DNA from 3 places in the Nonomuraea sp. B5E05 genome. Region 3 is predicted to be linked to each of the others. Evidence: riboswitches for the same ligand, from Rfam matches in the RefSeq annotation. Region 3 holds a riboswitch; each other region holds the start of a gene.

Region 1 (3,265 bases), on a different contig from region 3:
TAGCCCTGCTGCTGACCATACTGCTGGTCGTACTGCTGGCCCTGCTGGGGTTGCTGGCCGTAGCCCTGCTGCTGGCCATACTGCTGCTGGCCGTAGTCGGGCTGAGACTGGGGCTGCTGGCCGTATTGGGGTTGCTGGCCGTAGCCCTGCTGCTGGCCGTACTGCTGCTGGCCGTAGCCCTGCTGCTGACCGTATGGGGGTTGCTGGCCGTAGCCCTGCTGCTGACCATAGGGGGGCTGTTGCCCGTAGGCGTCGTCCGCCCGGTAGCCGACCACAGTGACGTCGGGGTCGGGCTCGCCGGGGTGGCGGCCCGGAGCCTGCTGGCCGTAGTGGGGAGGCGCAGCGTTCTCGCCGGATTCGTCCTGTGGGTACGGCGGCTGTCCGGTGCTCACCGTGTCACCTCGCTTCGAGTGCGCGCGTGGCACGTGTCAGGACACATGCCTGTGCTGCCCAACGTATCGACATAGGTATCAACAATCACCTTTCCATGTGGTCAAGGTCCGCGTCACCCGACGTCAGATGGAGCAGCATGCGGGTGTTGCCCAGGGTGTTCGGCTTGACGTGTTCCAGGTCGAGGAACTCCGCTACACCCTCGTCATACGAGGCCAGCAGCTCGGCGTAGACCTCGGGGGAGACCGGCGTGCCCTGGATGCGGCGAAAACCGTGCCTCGCGAAGAAGTCGACCTCAAAAGTAAGACAGAATACACGTTGCAGACCAAGATCTTTGGCTTGCTGGATCAGCGCTGAGACGATCCGGTGGCCGACTCCCGTGCCGCGGCATTCGGGATCGACGGCCACCGTGCGGACCTCTGCGAGGTCCTCCCAGAGCACGTGGAGCGCGCCACAGCCGACGATCTGCCCGCCACGCTCGGCCACCCAGAACTCCTGTACGTCTTCGTACAGCGTCACCGTGGCCTTTTTCAGGAGCCGCGAGCCCGCGCCCGCATAGGCGTCGACCAGGCGCCTGACCCCCCGCACGTCAGGCGTGCGCGCACGCCGGACCACCACCGCGGTCTCGGGCACAGTCAGTTCGGCCACCTGCTCCATGGCTCTCCAGAGTACAGATGTCATTACGGCTCGGACCTAACTCACATGTCTCCGCCCATCCTGTTACATCTCGTGGCCGGGCGTGCACGGCGTCGCGCCGGGCGGTCGTTCGGGAGGAAGCGCCACATACAGTCACTCCTGCCCGAGTGGCACCGAGATCACCTTGTGACCCTTCGGTTGTGAAACCTCTACAGAGTTGGCAGTTCTGGTTGAGCAGGAACCCGGAGTGCATTAGTGTCCAGCGACGATGATCCCCGCGTGTCGCGCGCGGGGAAGCACGCTCAATTCCTCAGGGAAGCCGGGGACCCGCCGGTGGCGACCGCCATCACGGGGTGAATCCGAGTTTTTCGGTAGGGCTGCTCCGGCCCGAACCCGTCAGCTAACCCGGTAGGCGTCTATGAGAGGAGCCTGGTTGGTGAAGCGCACACTCAACCGTGGGAGGACGTCGGCGGGCAAGCACGCCCGCCCTCCGGAACGCGCCCCGTTGCGCCGCCGTCTCGGTGTGGCGAGTTTCACAGCCGCCGCGCTGCTGCTCTCGGTTCCCACCGTTCCGGCGTCCGCCGACCCCAAGCCCTCGCTCAAAGACCTCGCCGCGCGGGTCGAGAAGATGCACGTCGAGATCGAGACGCTGACCGAGCAGTACAACGGGCAGCGGGAGAAGCTGAAGACGGCCAAGAAGGCCGCCGAGGCCGCGCAGAAGACGCTGACGGCCAGCGAGACGGATCTGGCGGCCAAGCGCGCCAAGGCCGTCCTGCTCGCCCAGAACGCCTACATCACGGGCGGGCTGAGCCGGGCGCTGGCGTTCACCTCCTCCCAGGACCCCGGCAACTTCCTCGACCGCGCCGCGACCACGTTCGCGATCGAGCAGCGGCAGGGCGAGGAGCTCAACCAGCTCACCAAGGCCAGGAAGGCCGCCGAGCGCGCCAGGGCGAGCGCCAGGTCGCGCATCAGCGAGGTCGAGAAGATCGTCAAGGACCTCGACACCAAGCGTGACAAGATCAGCAAGCTGGTCGCCAAGGTCGAGAGCAACCTGTTCAGGCGGGCGCTGGGCGAGGCCGGCCGTCCCGGCACCCGCGCCACCCGCGTCAATCTGCCGATCGCGGGCAGCGGAAAGGCCGCGCAGGCGGCACGGTGGGCGCTCACGCAGCAGCTCAAGCCGTACGTCTGGGGAGCCGAGGGCCCCGGCTCCTACGACTGCTCCGGCCTGGTGATGGCGGCCTACCAGCGGGTGGGCATCTCGCTGCCGCACTACACGGGCAACCAGTGGACGGCCGGGCGGCACATCTCACGCGACGAGATGCGTCCAGGCGACCTGGTGTTCTTCTACAGCGACCTGCACCACGTGGGCATCTATCTCGGCGGCGGCATGATGGTGCACGCCCCTCGGACGGGTGATGTGGTGCGGATCGCGTCGATCGAACGGCGGCCGTTCGCGGGCGCGGTGCGCATCGCCGATTGAAGCTCTGAGCCGAGAGGCGAGCGACGTGAAGGCGCAGTGAGCGGGCGCCGCTAGATCAGCTGGCGGCGTGCCGCCCACGCCACGGCCTCGATCGCGGTGGCGACGCCGATTCGGTCGCAGATGCCGCGCAGCCTCCGGCGTACGGTGCGGCCGCTGATGTCCAGTCGCCTGCCCACCCGATCGACCGTGACTCCTCTGGCGAGTTCCGCCAGTAACGCCAGATCCGCATGGCTCAGCTCAACGCCTTCAGTGAGCACTTCCATCGGGAGCCCTCCCCCCCAACAGCAGGCCTGGACCCCTCTTAGCCAGGCCACAGCCGCTCCTCGCAGACGGTAAACGCATCATGGAAAGGTCGTCAAGCATGACAATCGCCGCTCTTGACCAGCACTATTGACATGATCCGCCGTATGTTGCCGAGTCTCGTCCGCCGGCGGCCTTCGCCGCTCGACATACGGTCCGCGCGCCCTCTCGGTCAGGCCCGACCCGGCGCCGATCGGTCCGGCCGACGTCCCGGTTTTTGATCCATCCGAGCGCTATTTACTGCGTGATCCATACGTACGGGCGGGAACGCGCAGCCGCTCTTCACCACGGGCGGCGGCACGCGGCAAGCCAGGAGTCACCTTATTTCCGGACCTGGGCGGGCGGCACCGTCATGGCGGACCCAGCGCTGCCAGCCGTCCCCCACGAATCTCCGCACACCCGCGCGCCACTCGCCCGCGGTCTTGACCCGATGCTGACAAGCCCGGCCCTGATCCCGGG
Region 2 (3,265 bases), on a different contig from region 3:
CGACAAGGTCGTCGACCGCTACAACGCGGCGACCGAGCGCTACAAGAAGGCCAAGGGCACCTACGCGAAGCTGAACACGAGCTACAAGCGCAAACTCCGTACGGTCGCCGACCTGCGCACCCAGATCGCCGACATGGCCGCCACCGTCTATCGGGCCGGCGGCTACGCCACCACCATGCCGGGGCTGGTCGGCGCCGACAACCCGCAGGGACGGCTGGCCGGGATGGCGCTGGCCGGGCAGATGGCCAAGGAGCGCTCGGAGAAGCTGGCCGCGTTCGACCGGGAGAACCGCGGGCTGAAGAAGGAACGCGACAAGGCGCAGGGCGCCCTGCGGTCGGCCGACGAGGTCCGTGGCGAGGTCGAGAAGGAGCGCAAGGAGATCCTCGGCCTGATCGCCAAGCAGAAGAAGCTCCTGAAGAAGCTGGGCGCCTACAAGACCGGCAATCCGAACAGCACCGGCATCGAGTACACGGGACCCGCGTCGGGGAACGCAGCGGCGGTGCTGCGGTTCGCGTTCGCGCAGGTCGGCAAGCCGTACGTGTTCGGCGGGACGGGGCCGGGCGGCTACGACTGCTCGGGGCTGACCCAGGCGTCATGGCGGGCCGCGGGCGTGTCACTGCCCAGGACGACGTGGGCGCAGTGGGCGTGGGGCGCCAGCCGCAAGGTGTCGCTGAACGCGCTCCAGCCCGGCGATCTCATCTTCAGCGAGGGCCTGGGGCACGTCAGCATTTATGCGGGTAACGGGAAAATTGTCCATGCGCCGCAGACGGGTGACGTGGTCAAGGTCGTCAGCCTCTCCGCCTACGGCCGCAGCCTCGTGGGCGCCGTCCGCCCGTAGTTTCGCCCCCTCCTTCTACGACGCGCCATCGTTGACGCCGCGCGGGCGGCCCGCGATCACGTTCTGCTCCCTCTTGATCACCGTGGGTCCAGCGCATACGAGGCTGAATGTGACAAACGCGACATCTGGCCCCTGACAAGACCGGTGTTTCGTGAAATGTGAGCAGCGTCACTTTTTGGTAACGACGCCCCCTGTTCCAACAGGGGTTCGGGAGTTTACTGAGGCCTTCGTCGATCTTTACAGCCTGACTCGGCTTTTGCCGATCCTTGACCGTCCGGCGTAGCTTCTGGCGTCGTCGCGGTGCACAAGCCATGGCGCCGCGAACCCGCATCGGTCCCTCCCGATGTGAAGACAGATGAAGATCCGCTGGTCATCGCCGCGCCATCCCCATGACACGGGCGATGACCTGCCGAATCCGTGCAGTCAGGAGGCACGGAACCGGGGACCCAGCGATCCCAGTTCCCCAGGGATCAGGGGTGAATCGGCGCGCCATCGCGCCGTAGGGCGGCTTCCAGGCCCGAATCCGACAGCTAACCCGGTAGGCGTTCGTGGAAGACCCAAGGAGAAATCCTGTCTACCTCCCTGCACAACCCCCGTCTGTCCCGACTTGCCCTGCCTGGCGTCGTCCTCACGATGAGCGTGACGGCCGGAGGTCTGGTCCTCCACGCCCCCACGGCTCAGGCGGCGACGACGAGCGGCACGGCCGGCGTCTCCTCGGTGAGGGCGGCCACGGCCGCCACCACCGCGAAGTCGGCCAAGGCGGCTCGCAAGCGAGCAGCCAAGATCGCTCGGCAGAAGGTGAAGGCCGGCAAGGCCATCGCCGTGGCCAAGAACCAGATCGGTGACCCGTACCGTTACGGCGCCACAGGCCCTGGTTCGTTCGACTGCTCCGGCCTCGTCCAGTACGCCTGGAAGAAGGCCGGGGTGAAACTCCCGCGCGTGGCGAGCAGCCAGTTCGCCGGCATCAGGAACAAGGTCTCCTGGCGCAACCTCAAGCCCGGCGACCTCATGTTCTTCAACGGGCTCGGCCACGTGGGCATGTACGTCGGCAAGGGCAAGATGATCCATTCGCCGCGGACAGGCGAACGGGTGCGCATCGACAAGCTGGGCGGATGGCGCAAGTCGTCGTTCGTCGGCGCGGTCCGTCCCGGCCTGTGATGAAGCCCCGCCCGGGCCCTCGGAGATCTTCCGGAGCCCGGGCGGGCTCCCGTGAAAGCCCGTCCTTCCCCTCGCAGGCGGCCGGCCCTCTCGATCGGGGCCCACTACGATCGGCAGCGTGTCCGAGCAGGTGAGCCGACGAGCCGCGCTGGCCGCGCTCCTCCTCCTCGGCCTCGCCGCCGACGCGCCCGCCCCCGGATCGCCCGTCTTCCCCGCGCGAGCCCGTGACCTGTGGCCGGACGGCCAGGTCACCGCCCGCGGGGCACGTTCCCTCGTCACCGGCCACCGCGCCGCGCCCGGCACGCTCAGCGATCTCGCCCGCCGCGCCGACTCGGCGGGGCTGCGGGTCACGGCCGTGCTCGGCCGCCCGGTGCGGCCCGTGGTCATCGTTCCCGGCTCCGCGCAGGACGCTGCCCGGCTGGCCGGCGTGGAACGTCTCGACGGGCTGGCGGCGGTGGCCGACCGCGGGCGGGTGATCGTCGTCCCCGAGTCGTTCGGCAGGCTCACCTCCACCGGCAAGGACGTCGTCCTCACCCACGAGCTGACCCACGTCGCCGCGGGCACCGGCGGGCTGCCCGTCTGGCTCTACGAAGGCTTCGCCGACTACGTCGCCTACCGGGACGCCGGGCTGCCCGTGCGCACGGCCGCCGCCGAGCTGGCCGCCGAGGTGCGGGCCGGGCACGTGCCGGCCGCGTTGCCGGGGCCTGAGGCGTTCGCCGTCGGCGGGCCTGATCCCGGACGCCTCGCGCTGGCGTACCAGGAGGCCTGGCTGGCGTGTCGGTTCCTCTCCCGCCGTTTCGGTGAGAGGAGCCTGGTGAGGCTCTACCGTGACGCGCAGGCGGCCGGCGTCGACGAGGCGCTCGCCGCGCTCGGGCTCTCCGTGGCCACGCTGACGGCACGGTGGCGCGCGTACGTGCGGGAGCAGCTCGCGTGAGTGGGGAGAAAGATGAGCGGACGGCGGGACGCGGACGGCCCTTCTGAGGAGGCCGGGGCGGGCGGCGGCGAGGTGACCGCCACAGGGCCCGGTGACGGTGTTCCCGCGGGCGCCGTCAGCGCGGAGGACCCCGCGCAGGCGGATGGCGGCGCGGCGGGGGCGTGGAGACGTCGCGAACGGGGGCAGGGTGATGGGGTGCCCGCGACGACGGACGCCCCGGCGCAGGACCCGGGGGAGGACCCGGTGGTGGATGCGGTGGTGGATGCGGTGGTGGATGCGGCCGAGCGCCGGTTCAGGCGGCAGGCCGCCGTGGTCCTGGCGGTGCTAGCGGCCGT
Region 3 (3,265 bases):
GGGGCACTCCAACACAACACCAGGAACCGAACGGTCTCCCTTTACCCGGCGGCGTACGATTCGGTCGTGCTCGACTACGATCTTGAAGCCGCACATTACGACGAGACCCGTGGCGGTCTGCCGCGGGCCGAAGCCGCCGCCGAGGCGGTGCGCGCTCTGCTGCCCGGGGGCACGCTGCTCGACGTCGCGTGCGGCACCGGGCTGGTGAGCAGGGAACTGGCCGGGCGTGGCCTGCGGGTGCTCGGCGTGGACGCCTCCGCCGGCATGGCGCGGGTCGCCGCGGGGCGCGTGCACGTGGTCCTGGGTGACGGCCGCGCGTTACCCGTACGCGACGGGTCGGTCGACGCGGTCACCACGATCTGGCTGCTGCACCTGCTCGGCGACGCCCGTCCGGTGATCGCCGAGGCCGCGCGCGTGGTGCGGCCGGGCGGGGTGTACGTCACGACGGTCGACAAGCGCGCCGCCCACGGGTCCGGAGGCCGGCGCCGTCCCGCCGACGACCGGGAACTGGTCGTGGCGGAGGCGGTCCGGCACGGTCTGCGCCAGGCCGGCGAGACCACGTTCGTGGGTCACGGGCAGGGGCGGGACGGGCCGGACCCGGTGTTCCGGCTGCTGGCGTTCACCCGCGACGGGTGACAGGGCGAGGTCGGTTTCGCATCGAAAGCGACGCCGTGCGAAGCTGTGGTTGTCCCCAACACCGTGGAGGTCCTCATGGCGGAATCACCGGAGCCGGAAGTCAGCGAAACTCCCGAGGACGAGATGAAGCGCAAGTTCCGCGAAGCGCTGGAGCGCAAGCGCAACCAGCACGCGGGCTCCGGCGCTGGTGGCAGGGGCGTCGACCCATCGAAGATTCACGGGGCGCACGGCCCGGCTGCGAGTAAGAGATCGTTCAGGCGCAAGAGCGGCGGCTGAGCCGGAAGGACTGAGGGGGTACGGCATGCCGTACCCCCTTTCGTATTCCCGGGCTAGGTAGATCTTTGCCCGGTTCATGGCGAATCGTTTGCGTATGTCCGATTCGCTGCTAGAGTTGCCGCCATTACCAGCCGGTGACCTGGCCCTTACCCAAGAGAGGGCCTCCGGCTGGCGCCGAATCCCGACTCGATCGGGAACCGGGGACCCACCTCACTGGGGTGAATCCGGCTCGTGCCGGTAGGGCATCTCCACGCCCGAACCCGTCAGCTAACCCGGCAGGTGTGATGGAGAGGACATAACGCATGTATTACCGCGCCGTACCCCCGAATCGCGTAGCGCCGGCCGCCGCCTGAGCGGCCCCCCTTCCCCCTTTTCTTTCCCTCGCCCGATGTAGTCGCTCGAGCGTGCCGCAGCGCCGCGCCCTCTTGCCGGCGTGCCTCCCCCTCGTCCCCTCGCGAAGGACTTCACATTTTCATGTCTCCCCGTTTTGGCCTGCGTTCCCTTGCCCTGCTCACCGCCTCCGCCGTCGGCTCGATGAGCGTCGCCTGCACCGCGGCACACGCCGATCCAGGGTCCGAGAAGAAGGCCCTGTACAAGGGCTCCACCACGGCGTCGTACTTCTGGGACGACGGCTCGGGCAGGGCCGGCGACACCGGCCTGCCCGCCAGTGGCAAGCCGATGCAGAAGGGCATGGCCGCCAGCCCGAGCTGGCCGCTGCTGACCGAGGGGTACGTGATCTACAAGGGCAAGAAGATGCCCTTCTTCGTCGGGGACAGAGGGCCGGGGGAGCCCTCCAGTCGCGGCATCATGCTGGATCTCGACGCCAAGACGTTCGCCGACCTGACCGGCGGCACCTTCAACCCCCGCTCGCTGATGGTCAACGGCAACGGCGGCAAGGGGCACATCAAGATCGACTACGTCATCACCAAGTGGGGTGACGGCCTGGGCAAGAAGGGGCGGCCGGTGCCCTTCTCGACCGGCGCCTACGCCCGGCGAGGCTGACTTTACGAACGCGGCGCCAGAATGTCATTCTGGTCACCGTGACCCTCCGCGTAGCCGCGAACGGCATCGACATCGCCTACGAAAGCATCGGCTCCCCCGACGGGCGGCCCCTGCTCCTCATCATGGGGCTCGGCGCGCAGCTCACCCACTGGGACGACGGGTTCTGCGAGCTCCTGGTGGAACAGGGGCACCACGTCGTCCGGTTCGACAACCGCGACGCGGGCCTGTCGACCCACCTCCACGACCTGGGCGCTCCCACGACGGGGGCGCCTTCGGCGTACCTGCTGGACGACCTGGCCGACGACACCGCGGGCTTCATGGACGCCATCGGCTGGCCGGCCGCCCACGTGGTCGGCGCCTCCATGGGCGGGATGATCGCCCAGTCCCTGGCCATCCGGCATCCGGCACGGGTGCTGACCCTGACCTCGATCATGTCGACGCCCGGCCCCACGGTCGCTCCGCCGACGGAGGCCGCGTTCGCGGCCCTGACCGCCCGCCCCGCCGCCGACCGCGCGGCCGTCATGGCGCAGGCGCTGGAGACGTACGCGGTGATCGGCTCACCCGGCTACGCGATGGACCGGGAGCGGGTCGTCCAGAGAGCCGGGCGCGCGTTCGACCGCTGCTTCGACCCGGCGGGCACGGGCCGGCAGCTGGCCGCGATCATGGCTTCGGGCGACCGTACGGACCTGCTGGCGAGCCTCACCATGCCGGCGCTGGTGCTGCACGGGGAGGACGACCCGCTCGTCCCGGTCGAGGGCGGCCGGGCCACGGCGGCGGCCATTCCCGGCGCCCGGCTGGTGACTTATCCGGGCATGGGCCATGACCTGCCCGAGCCGCTCTGGCCGGAGATCGCCCGCGAGATCGCCAAGCTGACCGCCGCCTGACTACGCGGCCGCTCCCGGGCTGCGCGGCCGCTCCCGGGCTGCGCGGCCGCTCCCGAGTTGCGCGGACCGCTCCCGGTGCCGGAGGATCTCGGCCACGTGGGTCTCGGCCCACGTGGCCACCGCCGCGATCGGGTCGTGCAGGGAGCGGCCGAGGTCGGTCAGCCCGTACTCCAGTCCTCGCCGGGGGTCTGGGCGTCCTCGTCGGGGAGCAGCGCCTTCTCGTCGGGCTTGTGCACGAGCACGTTGTCCACGTACGACTTCACGGCCGTGGCCAGCCCCACGTCGGCGTTCGCGCCCTCCGACAGGAACCAGCGATGGTCGAGGATCTCGTGGAAGAGCTGCGCGGGCTCCAGCTTCCCGCGCAGCCCGGCGGGGATCGCCTCGACCGTGGGCTGGAACACCTCCGCCAGCCACCGGTGCGCCACGATGGCCTCGTCCTCGTGCCGCAGGCCCCTGGCGACCCGGAA

What was found. Region 3 has a riboswitch for cyclic di-AMP ahead of ABGB01_RS24235 (hypothetical protein). Riboswitches for the same ligand answer to the same signal wherever they lie in the genome.
Region 1: another riboswitch for cyclic di-AMP. It lies ahead of ABGB01_RS14395 (C40 family peptidase); the one in region 3 lies ahead of ABGB01_RS24235 (hypothetical protein).
Region 2: another riboswitch for cyclic di-AMP. It lies ahead of ABGB01_RS27000 (C40 family peptidase); the one in region 3 lies ahead of ABGB01_RS24235 (hypothetical protein).

The regions. Positions count from the first base shown of each region.
Region 1 covers NZ_JBDPMJ010000006.1:327,481-330,745, forward strand. The annotation lists gene ABGB01_RS14385 (RDD family protein) at 1-392, opposite strand, end outside; gene ABGB01_RS14390 (amino-acid N-acetyltransferase) at 478-1,047, opposite strand; cyclic di-AMP (ydaO/yuaA leader) riboswitch at 1,316-1,456, shown strand; gene ABGB01_RS14395 (C40 family peptidase) at 1,463-2,506, shown strand; gene ABGB01_RS14400 (LuxR C-terminal-related transcriptional regulator) at 2,557-2,769, opposite strand.
Region 2 covers NZ_JBDPMJ010000015.1:195,046-198,310, forward strand. The annotation lists gene ABGB01_RS26995 (C40 family peptidase) at 1-838, shown strand, start outside; cyclic di-AMP (ydaO/yuaA leader) riboswitch at 1,236-1,398, shown strand; gene ABGB01_RS27000 (C40 family peptidase) at 1,472-1,996, shown strand; gene ABGB01_RS27005 (hypothetical protein) at 2,115-2,930, shown strand; gene ABGB01_RS27010 (M48 family metallopeptidase) at 2,943-3,265, shown strand, end outside.
Region 3 covers NZ_JBDPMJ010000013.1:67,310-70,574, reverse strand. The annotation lists gene ABGB01_RS24245 (class I SAM-dependent methyltransferase) at 67-636, shown strand; gene ABGB01_RS24240 (DUF5302 domain-containing protein) at 712-912, shown strand; cyclic di-AMP (ydaO/yuaA leader) riboswitch at 1,075-1,209, shown strand; gene ABGB01_RS24235 (hypothetical protein) at 1,387-1,914, shown strand; gene ABGB01_RS24230 (alpha/beta hydrolase) at 1,953-2,798, shown strand; gene ABGB01_RS24225 (DUF4032 domain-containing protein) at 2,957-3,265, opposite strand, start outside.